DNA from 4 places in the Pseudomonas sp. MH9.3 genome. Region 3 is predicted to be linked to each of the others. Evidence: predicted binding sites of a transcription regulator. Region 3 holds the regulator's gene; each other region holds the start of a gene.
The links. Region 3 encodes sigma-54, which starts transcription at its own class of promoters, with help from an activator protein. Its sites were predicted from a motif close to ANTGGCATNNANNTTGCTNT; they were not measured.

Region 1 (4,162 bases), 1.9 Mb from region 3:
TGCCGACAGGTCGCTGACTTCTTCGGACTCTTCGCCGAACATCTCGTAGCGCGCATCCAGCAGGCGCAGGGTGTTGTCGGCGCGTTCGACAAAGGTGCCCAGGCGGATGAAGCGGTAGGCGTCATTGCGCATGATGGTGCCCGAGGTGGCGCCGCGAAACAGGTGCGAGCGCTGCTTGACCCAGTCGCAGAAGTGGCTGATGCCATGTCGTGCGAGGCCGCCGGCGGCGATGCTGCGCATTTCCAGCCAGGTGGCGTTGAGGTTTTCCCACATGTCGGCGGTGATGCGCCCGCGTACCGCATGGGCATTGCCGCGTGCGGCGCGCAGGCAGTTGTAGATGCTGGCCGGGTTTTCTTCGTCGAGGGCGAAGAAGTGCAGCATGCGTTCGGCGTCCAGGGTCTGGTGGCGCTCCAGGTAATTTTCCAGGGTGCCGCTGCTGAGCAGCGACATGGCCAGTTCGTCCAGCCCGTCACTGCGCCCGGCCTGGGGCATCAGCGACAACGAGTAACTGACTTCGAGCATGCGTGCCAGGTTTTCGGCGCGCTCCAGGTAACGTGACATCCAGTACAGATCTGCGGCGGTTCTACTCAGCATATTCAGTCCTCCACCACCCAGGTGTCCTTGGTTCCGCCGCCCTGCGACGAGTTGACGATCAGCGAGCCTTCACGCAGCGCCACCCGCGTGAGACCACCGGGCACCAGACGGGTTTCCTTGCCCGAGAGGACAAAGGGGCGCAAGTCGATATGCCGGGGCGCAATGCCGTTTTCGACGAACGTGGGGCAGGTGGACAGGCTCAGGGTCGGCTGGGCGATGTAGGCATGGGGGCGCGCCTTGATGCGTTGGCGGAAGTCCTCGATCTCGGCGGTCGTGGACGCGGGGCCCACCAGCATGCCGTAGCCGCCGGAACCCTGGGTTTCCTTGACCACCAGCTCGCCGAGGTTGGCCAGCACGTGGGACAGTTCATCAGGCTTGCGGCACTGGAAGGTCGGCACGTTCTGCAGGATCGGTTCTTCGTCCAGGTAAAACTTGATCATCGCCGGCACGTAGGGGTAGATCGACTTGTCGTCGGCCACGCCGGTACCGATGGCGTTGGCCAGCACCACGTTGCCCGCGCAATAGGCGGCCACCAGGCCGGGCACGCCGAGCATGGATTCGGCGTTGAACGCCTGCGGGTCGAGGAACGCGTCGTCGATGCGGCGGTAAATCACGTCGACGGCCTTGGGCCCGTCGGTGGTGCGCATGAATACCTTGAGGTCGTGCACGAACAAGTCGGCGCCTTCCACCAGTTCCACGCCCATTTCCCGCGCCAGAAAGGCATGCTCGAAAAACGCACTGTTGAAGCGGCCGGGGGTCAGCACCACCACATTCGGGTTGTCGAGGCGGCTGGAACTCTTGAGGGTCTTGAGCAGCAGGTTGGGGTAGTGGTCCACCGGCGCGATGCGCTGTCTGGCGAACACTTCGGGGAACAGGCGCATCATCATCTTGCGGTCTTCGAGCATGTAGCTCACGCCGCTGGGGGTGCGCAGGTTGTCTTCGAGCACGTAGTAGGTGCCGTCGCCGTCGCGCACCAGGTCGACGCCGGAGATGTGCGAGTAGATGCCGCGGTGCAGGTCTAGCCCGACCATTGCCTTTTGATAGCCTTCGTTGCCCAGCACCTGTTCCGCCGGAATGATGCCGGCCTTGATGATGCGCTGGTCGTGGTAGATGTCGGCGAGGAACATGTTCAGCGCATTGACGCGCTGGATACAGCCGCGCTCGATCACGCTCCACTCGCTGGCGGGAATGCTGCGCGGGATGATGTCGAAGGGGATCAGGCGCTCGGTGTCCTGTTCATCGCCGTACAGGGTGAACGTGATGCCGGCGCGGTGAAACAGCAAATCTGCCTCGCGGCGACGCTGGGCCAGCAGTTCCGGCGGCGTATTGGCCAGCCAGCGCGAGAAATCCTGGTAATGCGCACGGCACTCGCCGTTCGCGTCATTCATTTCGTCAAAGAAAGATCGAGCCATTCCGATACCTTGTCAGTGCCCAGGGGTGCATGGGTGGCACTGCCGCTTTTAAAAACGCATTTTTTATATGAGCCCGTGGCGCAGGGTGCCAACAGGCCTGGTCCTTTCTTTCTGGTGGGGGGGCTCTGGGTCGGGGGGTAACGCTTGCTCCTGTTTACGGGCAGATGAAAGGGTTAAGCAATGCATGTGCCGAAATGGCCTTCAGGCGCCGATTACTTGTGGCGAGCGGGCTCGCCCTTTAAGCGCAGATTCCCTGTGGCGAGCAGGCTTGTCCTGCGTTGGGCTGCGCAGCAGCCCCAAAGCCAGGCGCTGAGCCGTATCAGGCACACCGCGTTTTGCTCGATTGGGGGCGCTTCGCACCCCAACGCGGGGCAAGCCCGCTCGCCACGGTGCCCCGTTCGCCACGATAGGGCGTTCCACCTCAGATCGCTCGCGCAGTGCTCTTTAATGGTGCGTAACTAACTTGAACTTCGCCCACGCTCGATTCTTCTAATTGGCATTCGACAATCTGCGGAGTACCGTCGTGCCAACCATCATCTCGCCCGATACCCCGGAATCGGCCCTGACCGACCACAGCGAGCACAACGCCAAGATCTTCGGTTCGCCCAAGGACCGGCTGGACTTCTACCGCCGAGAAATCCAGTACGAAACCACCATCCTCGCCAACCGCACCGATGCCTACCTCACCGCGCAGTCATTCCTGGTGATCGCCTTCGTCTCCGGCATGGGCAACCTCAATCCGGAGTGGGGCAAGCTGTTTACCCTGGTGGTGCCGGTGTTCCTGGTGGCGCTGGGTATTTTGAGTTCGCTGAATGCCTGGCCCGGTATTCGCGCGGCGTATGAAATCATCGACCACTGGCACTACAAACAGAGCGAACTGCTGCGCAGCGAACCGGTGATGGGCATGGCCTACGATGAGTCGCCGCTGTTTTCCGAAATGGAGTCCTCCCACAAGGGCTATCGCAAGTCGCTGTTGTTCTCCATGCGTGCACCCTGGCTGTTCATGGTGTTCTGGTTGGTGCTGGGCATTTATGCGTTCTATATCCAGGTCGACAATCCGATCCGCTGAGCACTCGGAAGGAACTTCGCTCGTCGGCGCGGCGCCTTAGTTTTACGCAGTACAGATTTCCCTCAGACCTGCGAAGAGGTGCCCCATGAACACCAGCGACGACCCGCAAACCAGCAACCGTAACGACCCGGCCATCGATGGCGGCGCGCCGGCCACAGGCAGCGCTGTCAATGCGCCCAAGGATCCAGCGGCTGCCAGCGACCCCAAGGCAAAGGAGAACGAGTTCAGCCCGGATTTCGAACCCGAGCCCGAGCACAAACCTGAAACCGATGCCGATATCGATACTCAGGGCGGCTAGAGGAGAACGTCATGTCAAAAGAACTCGACCTGGAAGACGACCCCAACGATCCGGGCAACGAAGACCCGGGCTCGTTGATGGACGATGCCACCGCGCCGCTCAAGGAGGATGCCACTGTGCCTCTCAACGATCTGGATGACGCGGCAGACGTCGGCAATACTGAGCGTCAGGACTGACCCTTCGCCCTGGCTCGTCGTTCATACCATGCCAGCATTGGCTGGGTACTCAGGCCATGCACGACGATGCTCAGGGCAATCACCGACACGGTAAGGTTCACCGCCACGGCGCTGCTGGTGCCGATCAGCCCATGGTTGAGGGCGTAGAACAGGTAGTAGATGCTGCCGATGCCGCGAATCCCGAACCAACCCATCAGGCCGCGTTGCTGGCGGTCGACCAGGCTGCCCCAGGGCATGGCGAATACGCTGACCGGGCGAATCACGCAAAACAGCAATGCCGCCACCAACAGCGCGCGCCAGTCCCAATGGCTGACCAGCACGATGCCCAAGACGGTCACCAGAAACACTTCCATCGAGCGTTCCACCAGGCTGCCGAACGAGAGCATGTCGCCCATCATCACGCCTGCCGCAATCTGCGTATCGGCCAGTTCACTGACGTCGCCTTGCAGGGCACGCTCCGGCTCCACTTCCAGGTGACCGACCACGGGCAGTGCCAGGTGCTCGGCGGGTGTCCTGGCGTTGCCGGTGGATTTGAGTTCGGCTTGGCGCAGGCCGAGCCCGGCAGCGAACACCGACAGAAAACCGTAGCCACCGATCGCTTCGGCGACCACGT
Region 2 (4,162 bases), 590 kb from region 3:
TCAAGGCAAACAAAAAACGTACTTTCAAAGGTGATCTCCTTGTGGGAGGGGGCCTGCTCCCGATGGCGGTGGGTCAGGTTATACAGGTATTGCCTGACACTCTGCCATCGGGGTATGCCCCGTCCCGCATTCTTCATGCTCAGGCAAAAAAAAGACCTCCGAAGGAGGTCTTTTTTCATCACGCCGCCTTAGGCGGCGCTACCGGATCAGCAGCTGTAGTACAGCTCGTATTCCAGTGGGTGTACGAAGGTGCGCACCTTGATTTCTTCAGCGCTCTTGAGCTCGATGTAGGCATCGATGAAGTCGTCGCTGAACACGCCGCCTTTGGTCAGGAACGAACGGCCCTTGTCCAGCTCTTCCAGGGCCTCTTTCAGGCTGCCGCACACTTGCGGGATTTCCTTGGCCTCTTCAGGCGGCAGGTCGTACAGGTTTTTGTCGGCGGCGTCGCCAGGGTGGATCTTGTTCTGGATGCCGTCCAGGCCAGCCATGACCAGCGCAGCGAAGGCCAGGTACGGGTTGGCTGCCGGATCCGGGAAACGTGCTTCGATACGGCGAGCGCGCGGGCTGGACACGTAAGGAATACGGATCGAGGCCGAACGGTTACGGGCCGAGTAGGCCAGCATCACCGGCGCTTCGAAACCTGGGACCAGACGCTTGTAGGAGTTGGTCGACGGGTTGGTGAAGCCGTTCAGGGCCTTGCCGTGCTTGATGATGCCGCCGATGAAGTACAGGGCGGTGTCGGACAGGCCGGCATAGCCTTCGCCAGCGAAGGTGTTCTTGCCATCTTTGGCGATGGACAGGTGAACGTGCATGCCCGAACCGTTATCGCCGTACAGAGGCTTTGGCATGAAGGTCGCGGTACGGCCGTAGGCAACGGCGGTGTTGTGTACGCAGTATTTCAGGGTCTGAACTTCGTCAGCCTTGGCTACCAGGGTGTTGAACTTCACACCGATTTCGTTCTGGCCGGCAGTGGCCACTTCGTGGTGATGCACTTCGATGACCAGGCCCATGTCTTCCATGGCGTTGCACATGGAGGTACGGATTTCGTGGTCGTGGTCGAACGGTGGCACCGGGAAGTAGCCGCCTTTGATGCCTGGACGGTGGCCATGGTTGCCGCCTTCCACGTCCTGGTCGGACATCCAGGAGCCTTGCTCGGAGTAGATTTTGAACATGGAGCCGGAGATGTCGGACTTGAACTTCACTTGGTCGAAGATGAAGAACTCTGGCTCCGGGCCCACGAATACGGTGTCACCGATACCGGTCGACTTCAGGTATTCCTCGGCACGCTTGGCGATCGCACGCGGGTCGCGGTCGTAGCCTTGCATGGTCGAAGGCTCGATCACGTCGCATACCAGGATCAGGGTAGGCTCTTCGGTGAACGGGTCGAGTACGGCAGTGCTGTCGTCCGGCATCAGGATCATGTCGGAAGCTTCGATGCCTTTCCAGCCAGCAATGGAGGAACCGTCGAACATTTTGCCTTCTTCGAAGAAAGCATCATCCAGCGCGTCGCGAGCCGGCATGGTCACGTGGTGCTGAGTGCCTTTTGTGTCCGTGAAGCGCAGATCAATCCATTTAACGTCATGATCTTTGATGAGTTGAACCGACTTCGACATGGTGTCCTCCGGGTGGCTTCGGGCTGGGGTAGTGGAGTTAGCCCTTAGAATGTGGGTGATGCCGGCGCGGATAGTCCGCCATGGCAACCTGCCTCACAAGAGAGCAAATTGCATGCCAGTGCGCCAACATGGGTTTTGTGCTCCAAATGCGACCCTATAAAGGTGCATAACGACAAATGGCAAAAAGATGCGCACTGCAATGTAGCGTTGCCCGATGAAAATGCACGCATTTAGTGCGCGTCAAGTGCAGTGCATATTAACTGGTTAAACCTTGAGCGATTTCCGCTATAATCCGCGCCCCCCTTTTTCAGCAGGCCCGGCACGCGCTGTTTCCATGAAATTAATCGTAAAAGTCTTCCCTGAAATCACCATCAAGAGCCGACCGGTACGGATGCGTTTCATCCGTCAGTTGGCCAAGAACATCCGTGCCGTGCTCCGCGATCTGGACCCGGCTGTGGTGGTCAACGGTGTGTGGGACAACCTCGAGCTGGAAACCCGCCTGACCGACGCCAAAGCCCTGAAGGACATGACCGAGCGCCTGAGCTGCATGCCGGGCATCGCGCATTTCCTGCAGGTGGACGAGTACCCGCTGGGCGACTTCGATGACATCACCGAGAAGTGCAAACTGCACTTTGGCGATGAGCTGGAAGGCAGGATTTTTTCGGTACGCTGCAAGCGCGCCGGCAAGCATCCGTTCAGCTCCATGGATGTGGAGAAATACGTCGGCAGCAAGCTGCGTCGCGAGTGCGGCGCGGCCGGAATCTCCCTCAAAGCGCCGCAAATTGAAGTGCGCATGGAGATTCGCGACCAACGGTTGTTTGTGATCCACAGCCAGCACAACAGCATCGGCGGCTACCCGCTGGGCGCCCTGGAACAGACCCTGGTGCTCATGTCCGGTGGTTTCGACTCCACGGTGGCGGCCTACCAGATCATGCGCCGCGGCCTGATGAGCCACTTCTGCTTCTTTAACCTGGGCGGGCGTGCACACGAATTGGGCGTGATGGAAGTCGCGCACTTTATCTGGAAGAAGTACGGCAGCTCCCAGCGCGTGCTGTTTGTGAGCGTGCCGTTTGAGGAAGTGCTGGGCGAAATTCTCGCTAAAGTCGATAACAGTCATATGGGCGTGGTTTTGAAGCGTATGATGTTGCGCGCTGCGTCCCGCATTGCCGATCAGTTGCAGATCGACGCGCTGGTGACCGGCGAAGCGATCTCCCAGGTGGCCAGCCAGACGCTGCCCAACCTGTCGCTGATCGACTGCGTGACCGAGAAGCTGGTGTTGCGCCCGCTGATCGCCAGCCACAAGCAGGACATCATCGACCTGGCCGAAGAAATCGGCACCGCCGATTTCGCCAAGCATATGCCGGAATACTGCGGGGTCATCTCGGTGAACCCCAAGACCCACGCCAAGCGCAACCGCGTGGAGTATGAAGAACAACAGTTTGATATGGCGGTTCTGGAGCGTGCGCTCGAGAACGCCAAACTGGTCCCGATCGATCGCGTGATCGACGAGTTGGGCCAGGATGTGCAGATCGAAGAAGTCAGCGAAGCCCTGGCCGGTCAGATCGTCGTCGATATCCGTCACCCGGATGCCGCCGAGGATGAGCCGCTGGAAATCGCCGGCATCGACGTACAAACGCTGCCGTTCTATGCATTGAACGCGCGTTTCAAGGAACTGGATAACAGCCGTCAGTACCTGCTGTATTGCGACAAAGGCGTGATGAGTCGCCTGCATGCCCACCATTTGCTCAGTGAGGGGCATGCCAATGTGCGCGTTTATCGACCGAGCTAAGAGCCCGGGGCTGTTTGCCTGTGGCCTGCGTCACCGGCCCCCCGACTCTGCCGTCAAGCTGTAACGGCAAGGCCTGACTCTACTGTTAATCGCTGCCACGACCTGTCAGCACACCGAATCCTCTGATCGAGATACACAAGTGATCGAAAATCTACGTAACATCGCCATCATTGCTCACGTTGACCACGGTAAAACCACCCTGGTAGACAAACTCCTGCGTCAATCCGGCACCCTGGAGCGCAACGAGCTCAACGACGAGCGCGTGATGGACTCCAACGACCAGGAAAAAGAGCGCGGTATTACCATCCTGGCGAAAAACACCGCAATCAACTGGAACGGCTACCACATCAACATCGTGGACACCCCGGGCCACGCCGACTTCGGCGGCGAAGTAGAACGCGTAATGTCGATGGTCGACTCCGTGCTGCTGCTGGTTGACGCTCAAGACGGCCCTATGCCGCAAACCCGTTTCGTGACCAAGAAGGCGTTCGAAGCCGGCCTGCGTCCGATCGTGTGCATCAACAAGGTTGACCGTCCAGGCGCGCGTCCGGACTGGGTTCTGGACCAGATCTTCGACCTGTTCGACAACCTGGGCGCCACCGAAGAACAGCTCGATTTCCAGGTGATCTACGCCTCGGCCCTGAACGGTATTGCTGGTCTTGACCACACCGACATGGCTGAAGACATGACCCCGCTGTACCAGTCGATCGTCGACAACGTACCGCCGCCGAAAGTTGACCGTGAAGGTCCGTTCCAGATG
Region 3 (4,162 bases):
CATCATTACCAGCAGTCGCATGACCGTATTCCCACAAAGGCAATATGCGCAGACCGAGCAAGACGTTAGAATCGACGGCGCTGGCGGTGTATCGACTGGCAAGGGAATGAAAGCGTATTTGAAAGAAAGCAGGATACACCTGCTATCGAACGTAAGAGGACAGTATGAGGCTCGTTAAAACTCTCCCTATTTTGCTCGGTCTGGGCGCAGCACTGGGAAGCGTGAGCGCCTGGGCTCTGCCGAACGATAGCCAGCAACCGATCCACATCTCGGCTGACGATGCTCAGCTCGATGACAAGCAAGGCGTCGCAACCTACACCGGCGGCGTCATCATCACCCAGGGCTCGATGAAGATCACCGGCAACACGGTGACCCTCACCCGCACCCCGGCTGGCGACATCGACGTGGTGACGTCGGTGGGTAACCTGGCCTACTTCGAGCAGAAGCAGGCCCCTGCCGATACCGGCCCGATGAAGGGCTACGGCAAGACCATCCAGTATCACGCCCAGCAGAATCGCATCGTGCTGATCGACCAGGCCAAGGTGCTGAGCCCCGATGGCAACTCCACGGAAGGTGAAAAAATCACCTATGACACCGTGAAGCAGATCGCCAACGCCGGTCGCGCCAATGGCTCCAAGGTCACTGCACCCCGTCCGCGAATCGACATGGTTATCCAGCCGAAGAAGAAGGCCGAGTAATGGCAACCCTGAAAGCCCAGCATCTGGCCAAGGCCTACAAAAGCCGTCAGGTCGTGCGCGACGTCAGCCTGTCGATCGACAGCGGCCAGATCGTCGGCTTGCTCGGCCCCAACGGCGCCGGCAAGACCACCTGCTTCTACATGATCGTGGGCCTCGTCCAGGCCGACCAGGGGCGTGTGCTGATCGACGACCTCGACGTCAGCCACCAGCCCATGCACGGTCGCGCACGCGCCGGTATCGGCTATCTGCCACAGGAAGCGTCGATTTTCCGCAAGCTGTCGGTTGCCGACAACATCATGGCGATCCTCGAGACCCGCAAGGAACTCGACCGCGACGGCCGCCGTCAGGAGCTGGAAAGCCTGCTGCAGGAATTCCACATCAACCACATTCGCGACAACCTCGGCATGAGTCTGTCCGGTGGTGAGCGTCGCCGCGTGGAAATCGCCCGCGCCCTGGCGACGGCACCCAAGTTCATCCTGCTGGACGAACCGTTTGCCGGCGTCGACCCGATTTCGGTCGGCGACATCAAGCAGATCATCCATCATCTCAAGGCCAAGGGTATCGGTGTGCTGATCACCGACCACAACGTCCGTGAGACCCTCGATATCTGCGAGACCGCCTATATCGTCAACGATGGCCAACTGATCGCCGAAGGCGATTCGGCGACTATCCTGGCCAACGAACTGGTCAAGGAAGTGTACCTGGGTCACGAGTTCCGCCTGTAGACACGGTGGTATCAGGGCGTTCGCCGACGAGCGCGCGAGTCAATGAAAACTTCAGTATTTTTATTGTCATCGCGCTCTAGGCAAAGCACCTGATATCAGGCATATAATTTGCTTATGTTTGGCGCTCGCGCGCCCTGTCGTGGATGGCGCATTGCGCCGGCGAATAAGGTGTTAAGCCCCTGCCATGAAACCATCGCTAGTCCTGAGAATGGGCCAGCAGCTGACGATGACACCGCAGCTGCAACAGGCCATCCGCCTGCTCCAATTGTCGACCCTGGACCTGCAACAGGAAATCCAGGAGGCCCTGGAGTCCAATCCGATGCTCGAACGCCAGGAAGAAGGCGACGACTTCGATAATGCAGACCCACTGGCCGACAACATCGAGCAAAAACCCAACCCGGACGTGCAGGAACCCTCCTATCAGGAAACTGCCCCCACGGTGGACAACCTCGAGGAAGGCGACTGGAACGAACGCATTCCCAACGAACTGCCCGTGGACACCGCCTGGGAAGATGTCTACCAGACCAGCGCGAGCAGCTTGCCCAGCAATGATGATGACGAGTGGGACTTCACCACCCGCACCTCCGTCGGCGAGAGCCTGCAAAGCCACCTGCTGTGGCAGCTGAACCTGGCGCCGATGTCCGACACTGATCGCCTGATCGCCGTCACCCTGATCGACTGCATCAACAACCAGGGCTATCTGGACGAGACGCTCGACGAAATTCTGGAGGCTTTCGACCCCGAACTGGATATCGAGCTGGACGAGATTGAAGCCGTCCTGCACCGTATCCAGCAGTTCGAGCCCGCCGGTATCGGTGCGCGCAACCTCAGTGAATGCCTGCTGCTGCAATTGCGTCAATTGCCCGCCAGGACGCCATGGCTCGCTGAAGCCCAGCGCCTGGTTACCGACTACATCGACCTGTTGGGCAGCCGTGACTATAGCCAGCTGATGCGTCGCATGAAGCTCAAGGAAGATGAACTGCGCCAGGTCATCGAGCTGGTGCAGAGCCTCAACCCGAGGCCGGGCTCGCAGATCGAATCCAGCGAAGCCGAATACGTGGTCCCCGACGTGATCGTCCGCAAGGACAACGAGCGCTGGCTGGTGGAGTTGAACCAGGAATCCGTGCCGCGCCTGCGGGTCAACCCGCAGTACGCCGGCTTTGTGCGCCGCGCCGACACCAGTGCCGACAACACCTTCATGCGCAACCAGTTGCAGGAAGCCCGCTGGTTCATCAAGAGCCTGCAAAGCCGCAACGAAACCCTGATGAAAGTGGCCACCCAGATCGTCGAGCATCAGCGCGGCTTCCTGGAGTACGGCGACGAAGCGATGAAACCGCTGGTGCTGCACGATATCGCGGAAGCGGTGGGCATGCACGAATCGACGATTTCGCGGGTCACCACACAGAAATTCATGCATACCCCGCGGGGTATATATGAGCTGAAATACTTTTTCTCCAGCCACGTCAGCACCTCCGAAGGCGGCGAATGCTCGTCCACGGCGATTCGCGCAATCATCAAAAAACTGGTTGCCGCGGAAAATCAGAAAAAGCCATTGAGTGACAGTAAGATCGCTGGTTTACTGGAGGCACAAGGCATTCAGGTCGCCCGTCGAACCGTCGCCAAGTATCGCGAATCCCTTGGGATTGCGCCTTCCAGCGAGCGTAAGCGGTTGATGTGACGGGCGGGCCACAGCGTTCCAGTGGCAGGCGCTTTTCGCCTGTCGCTTTATGCACTGGCAACGAAGGAGAAGCTGTATGCAAGTCAACATCAGTGGACACCAGCTGGAAGTCACCAAGCCCCTGCGTGAATACACCGAGAGCAAGCTGAACAAGCTTGCGGGGCATTTCGACAAGATCACCAATGTGCAGGTCATCATGGAGGTCGACAAGCTCAAGCAGAAAATCGAAGCCACCCTGCACGTACCGAATGCCAAGCTCGTCGCCAATGCGGAACACGAAGACATGTACGCGGCGATTGACTCGCTCTACGACAAGCTCGACCGCCAACTCATAAAGCATAAGGAAAAGAATCTGCACCTGATGCAAGGTACAGGTCGTTAACTCCCCCCCATGATCCGACTTGAAACCATCCTGACCCCCGGCCGTTCCCTGGTGAACGCGCCGGGAGGCAGTAAGAAAAAAGCCCTCGAACACATTGCCAACCTGATCAGCCGGGAAGTGCCCGAGCTGGATGAGCAGGTCGTGTTCAAGGCCCTGATCGACCGTGAAAAACTGGGCTCCACCGGTTTTGGCAACGGCATCGCCATTCCTCACTGCCGACTCAAAGGCTGCGACACACCGGTCAGCGCCTTGCTGCACCTGGAAAGACCCATTGATTTCGATGCCATCGACGGCGCTCCGGTCGACCTGCTCTTCGTTTTGCTGGTCCCGGAAGCGGCCACCGATGCTCACCTGGAACTGCTTCGGCAGATCGCCAGCATGCTCGACCGCAAGGAAGTACGTCATAAACTGCGCAACGCCAGCAGCAATGAGGCGTTGTATCAGGTTGTGCTGGACGAGCAATAACCATGCGCCTGATCATTGTCAGTGGCCGCTCCGGCTCGGGTAAAAGCACCGCACTCAATGTGCTTGAAGACAGCGGTTTTTATTGCATCGATAATTTGCCCGCCGGCCTGCTGCCGGAACTGGCCGAACGCGCGCTTATCCATACCGAATTGGCGCAACCGCTGGTCGCCGTTTCGATTGATGCACGCAACCTGCCCAGCCACCTCTCGCGGTT
Region 4 (4,162 bases), 2.5 Mb from region 3:
CCCCTGGCGGTCACACGATTTAAGAGGCGGTATCTTTGTCTACGGGTAATTTGGATTTCGAACAGTTCCGGGTCTTCCTGGAAAAGGCCTGTGGCATATTGCTCGGTGAAAACAAGCAATATCTGGTATCCAGCCGCCTCAACAAGTTGATGGAGCTGCAGGGTATCAAGTCGCTGGGCGAGTTGGTGCAGCGCATCCAGGGCCAACCGCGCAGCGGGCTCAAGGAAATGGTGGTCGATGCCATGACCACCAACGAAACCCTGTGGTTTCGCGATACCTACCCGTTCGAGGTACTCAAGAACAAAGTACTGCCGGAGGCCATCAAGGCCAGCCCGGGTCAGCGTCTGCGTATCTGGTCGGCCGCCTGCTCGTCGGGGCAGGAGCCCTACTCGATCTCGATGGCCATCGATGAGTTCGAAAGAACCAATATCGGCCAGTTGAAAGCCGGTGCGCAGATCGTCGCCACCGACCTGTCCGGCACCATGCTCAACAACTGCAAGACCGGTGAGTACGACAGTCTGGCCCTGGGCCGGGGCCTGTCGCCGGAGCGGCTGCAGCGTTTCTTCGACCCCAAGGGCGCGGGACGCTGGGCGGTCAAGGCGCCGATCAAGAGCCGAGTGGAGTTTCGCTCGTTCAACCTGCTCGACAGCTACGCCAGCCTGGGCAAGTTCGACATGGTGTTTTGCCGCAACGTGCTGATCTACTTCTCGGCCGAGGTAAAGAAAGACATTCTGTTGCGCATCCACGGCACCCTCAAGCGCGGCGGCTATCTGTTCCTCGGTGCTTCGGAGGCACTCAACGGTCTGCCGGATCATTACCAGATGGTGCAATGCAGTCCCGGGATTATTTACCAGGCCAAGTGATGTTCACTTGAAAAAACGGGAGGCTCTGCAAAGGCCTCCCGTTTTTTATGCGCGCAGCAAACGAGACCCTTCAGCCAACCGTACTCAGGGCCTGAGCGTCATGCGGATATTGCTCAGGGACAGGCGATGAGCCCCCCTGGGCACCGTCTGGTTGAAAATGCCCAGCCGCACGCTGGTCGTCGCGGTGGCGGTGAATGACCCGGTTCCGGTCTGTGGTTGGGCCTGGGTAATGTTTTTTACGTCAGTGCCAATCCGGCTGCCGTTCATCGTCATGCACAAGGCCGAGCCATCGCTGACAGCAGAGCCGCCAATGACCTCGAAGCTGAAATCGTAAGTGCGCCCCGCAGTCACCGGTACTGCACGCGTGATGATGTGAGCGCTGACCGGCTGGCTGATGAGCAGGTCCACCACCACGCTGCTGTTAATAACGTGCAGTAATCCGCCCACGTAGGGCCCCTGGGGTACCCAGCCTTGAAGCGTGTTATCGCTGAAATCCCATACGGTGGCAGGAGGCGGCACGATGATGGGCAGGGGATTGATAAATACTCGCGCGGTTGGCGCAGCCGAGAGCAGCCTTGCGCGGTTGATGGACAGCAGCAGATGCACGAGGGTGCCTGCGCTGACTTCTACAAAACTTTTAGGGATCAGAAATTCGAGTTTGGGCGCGCTTTGGGCAATCTGAAAGCTCTGGTTGAACTCGCCACCACGCACAGTACTGCTCAGGGTCAGAAAGACCCTGTCGTCCTTTTCAACCGGGAAATCGGCAGTCAGTCCAGCGGAATGACCGGTAATAAGTTGGGTGTTCAGCTCCGCAGGGGTGGGTGCTGAGTTTTGCTCGTTGAATCTTGGCAGCGGGATAATCAACATTTCAAACCTCTGCGGCACACATTAAGGGGGTCGCCGAATAAGGCCTCCAGGCGACAGATACCGCAACTGTCAGAAATGACAGTCAAGACCAACGGTGGTGTCTTCCTGCCCACTCAGTGAGGGTATTGACGGGTGGCCGTCCCTGCGTAAAGCGGCAAGCGCCGTTGCCGCTTTACTGGCGCCACGCGGAAGCCGGTTGCCGCTTTTCTGGCATTGCCGCCGGACCTGTCCCCGCAAACCCTTGAATTACGGGCCTTGCGCACATTGGCATGCGCCTTGCTATGACCTTGTTACGAACAGCAGGTCAGCCTAAAGGTTTCCGCCATGAGCATCAGCTTCGATAAAGCGCTCGGTATTCACGAACAAGCCCTGGGCTTTCGCGCAAAGCGTGCCGAAGTCCTGGCCAACAACATTGCCAACGCCGATACCCCGAACTACAAGGCTCGGGACCTGGACTTCTCCGCCGTGCTCGCCGCACAGCAGGACAAGACCCAGAACGGCACCTTCGCCTTGAACATGACCAACAGCCGTCATATTGAAGCGCAAGGCCTGAGCAGTGGTGATGAGTCGTTGCTGTATCGCACGCCGATGCAGCCGTCGATCGACCAGAACACCGTCGATGCTCAGTTGGAACAGTCGAACTACGCCGAGAACTCGGTGAACTTCCAGGCCAGCTTCACCCTGCTCAACAGCAAATTCAAAGGGCTGATGTCAGCCCTGCGTGGAGAGTAAGCCATGTCCCTGTCCAGTGTTTTCAATATTGCCGGTAGCGGCATGAGCGCCCAGACCACGCGCCTCAACACCGTGGCCAGTAACATCGCCAACGCCGAGACCGTGTCTTCGAGCATTGACCAGACCTACCGCGCTCGCCACCCGGTGTTCGCCACCATGTTCCAGGGTGGGCAGAGCGGCGGCAGCGATTCGTTGTTCCAGGATCAGGGCAATGCAGGCTCCGGCGTGCAAGTGCTGGGTGTGGTCGAGGACCAGAGCAACCTCGAGGCGCGTTACGAGCCCAACCATCCTGCGGCGAACGAAAAGGGTTATGTCTACTACCCCAACGTCAACGTGGTCGAGGAAATGGCGGACATGATCTCGGCCAGTCGCTCGTTCCAGACCAACGCGGAAATGATGAACACCGCCAAAACCATGATGCAGAAGGTCCTGACCCTGGGTCAGTGATAAGGGGCGCCAACTAATGGCCATCGTTGATACGTCAAACAACTCGGCAGTCCAGGACCTTTTCAATTCCAAGGTCAAGACCGCTCAGGACAACACCAGCCTCACTGACGCCGCCGCAGGCGCGACGGGCAGCCAGGCAATGGGCAAGGATGCTTTCCTGAAACTGCTGGTAACCCAGTTGAAAAACCAGGACCCCTTGTCGCCGCAGGACAACGGTGCGTTTGTGGCCCAACTGGCACAGTTCAGCAGCCTTGAAGGCATCAACAACCTGAACGACTCGGTCAAGGCGATTTCCACCAACGTCACCTCGTCGCAGGCGCTGCAAGCGTCTTCGCTGGTGGGCCGTTCGGTGATCACCCAGACCGACAAGACGCTGGTCGATACCAGCAAGAGCATGACCGGCTCCGTGAATGTGCTGGCGTCGGTGGGCAATGTCGCGGTCAAGATCACCGACAAGGACGGCAACACCGTGCGCACCCTCGACATGGGCGCTCAAAGCGCCGGTTCCCAGAGCTTTATCTGGGACGGCAAGAACGACAAGGGTGAGGTTGCGGCTGCGGGGACTTACACGTTCACGGCCACCACCAAGAATGACGCGGGCGATTCCGTCGCCCTGGCCACCTCGCTGCCGGCAACGGTGACCAGCGTGACCCTGAGCCAGACCGGCGGCGAAATGCTGCTCAACCTGGCAGGCGGAAGCAGTATCAAGCAGTCGCAAATCCAGACCATCGGTTTATAGAGCCCGCTAACTACGGTGCAAGGAGAAATACATGTCTTTTAACATCGGCCTTAGCGGCCTCTATGCGGCCAACAAACAACTGGACGTGACCGGCAACAACATCGCCAACGTTGCGACCACGGGCTTCAAGTCGTCCCGTGCGGAGTTCGCCGACATCTACGCGGCGTCCAAGCTGGGCACCGGCCAGAACAGCATCGGCAACGGCGTGAACCTGGCGGCGGTATCCCAGCAGTTCACCCAGGGTGACGTGAACGGCAGCGGTGGCATCCTGGACATGGCGATCCAGGGCGGCGGCTTCTTCATCCAGAAGGGCAGCGACGGTGCCTTGCAATACACCCGCAGTGGCGCCTTCCGTGCCGACAAGGACGGCTACATCACCAACAACACCGGCACCTCGCGCCTGCAAGGTTATGCCGCGGATGACAACGGCAAGATCATCAAGGGCGGCCTGACCGACCTGCAACTGAACCTGTCGAACCTGCCGCCCAAAGCCTCCAGCAAAGTCGATTCGGCC

Region 1: a site for sigma-54 is predicted at 2,181-2,200, ahead of RHM60_RS03625 (circularly permuted type 2 ATP-grasp protein). Genes of this name have one in related genera too.
Region 2: a site for sigma-54 is predicted at 1,714-1,733, ahead of glnA (type I glutamate--ammonia ligase). Genes of this name have one in related genera too.
Region 4: a site for sigma-54 is predicted at 1,994-2,013, ahead of flgB (flagellar basal body rod protein FlgB). Genes of this name have one in related genera too.

The regions. Positions count from the first base shown of each region.
Region 1 is NZ_CP133785.1:921,079-925,240, reverse strand. Features, by position in the region: gene RHM60_RS03630 (alpha-E domain-containing protein) at 1-594, opposite strand, end outside; gene RHM60_RS03625 (circularly permuted type 2 ATP-grasp protein) at 597-2,006, opposite strand; gene RHM60_RS03620 (hypothetical protein) at 2,530-3,075, shown strand; gene RHM60_RS03615 (hypothetical protein) at 3,161-3,373, shown strand; gene RHM60_RS03610 (hypothetical protein) at 3,385-3,549, shown strand; gene RHM60_RS03605 (sodium:proton antiporter) at 3,540-4,162, opposite strand, start outside.
Region 2 is NZ_CP133785.1:4,114,201-4,118,362, forward strand. Features, by position in the region: gene RHM60_RS18285 (chorismate mutase) at 1-1, opposite strand, end outside; gene glnA (type I glutamate--ammonia ligase) at 207-1,613, opposite strand; gene thiI (tRNA uracil 4-sulfurtransferase ThiI) at 1,948-3,402, shown strand; gene typA (translational GTPase TypA) at 3,542-4,162, shown strand, end outside.
Region 3 is NZ_CP133785.1:4,706,924-4,711,085, reverse strand. Features, by position in the region: gene lptC (LPS export ABC transporter periplasmic protein LptC) at 1-178, shown strand, start outside; gene lptA (lipopolysaccharide transport periplasmic protein LptA) at 165-698, shown strand; gene lptB (LPS export ABC transporter ATP-binding protein) at 698-1,423, shown strand; gene RHM60_RS20880 (RNA polymerase factor sigma-54) at 1,608-3,101, shown strand; gene hpf (ribosome hibernation-promoting factor, HPF/YfiA family) at 3,178-3,483, shown strand; gene ptsN (PTS IIA-like nitrogen regulatory protein PtsN) at 3,493-3,948, shown strand; gene rapZ (RNase adapter RapZ) at 3,951-4,162, shown strand, end outside.
Region 4 is NZ_CP133785.1:2,256,858-2,261,019, reverse strand. Features, by position in the region: gene cheR (protein-glutamate O-methyltransferase CheR) at 36-863, shown strand; gene RHM60_RS09705 (hypothetical protein) at 948-1,730, opposite strand; gene flgB (flagellar basal body rod protein FlgB) at 2,055-2,462, shown strand; gene flgC (flagellar basal body rod protein FlgC) at 2,466-2,909, shown strand; gene RHM60_RS09690 (flagellar hook assembly protein FlgD) at 2,926-3,648, shown strand; gene flgE (flagellar hook protein FlgE) at 3,680-4,162, shown strand, end outside.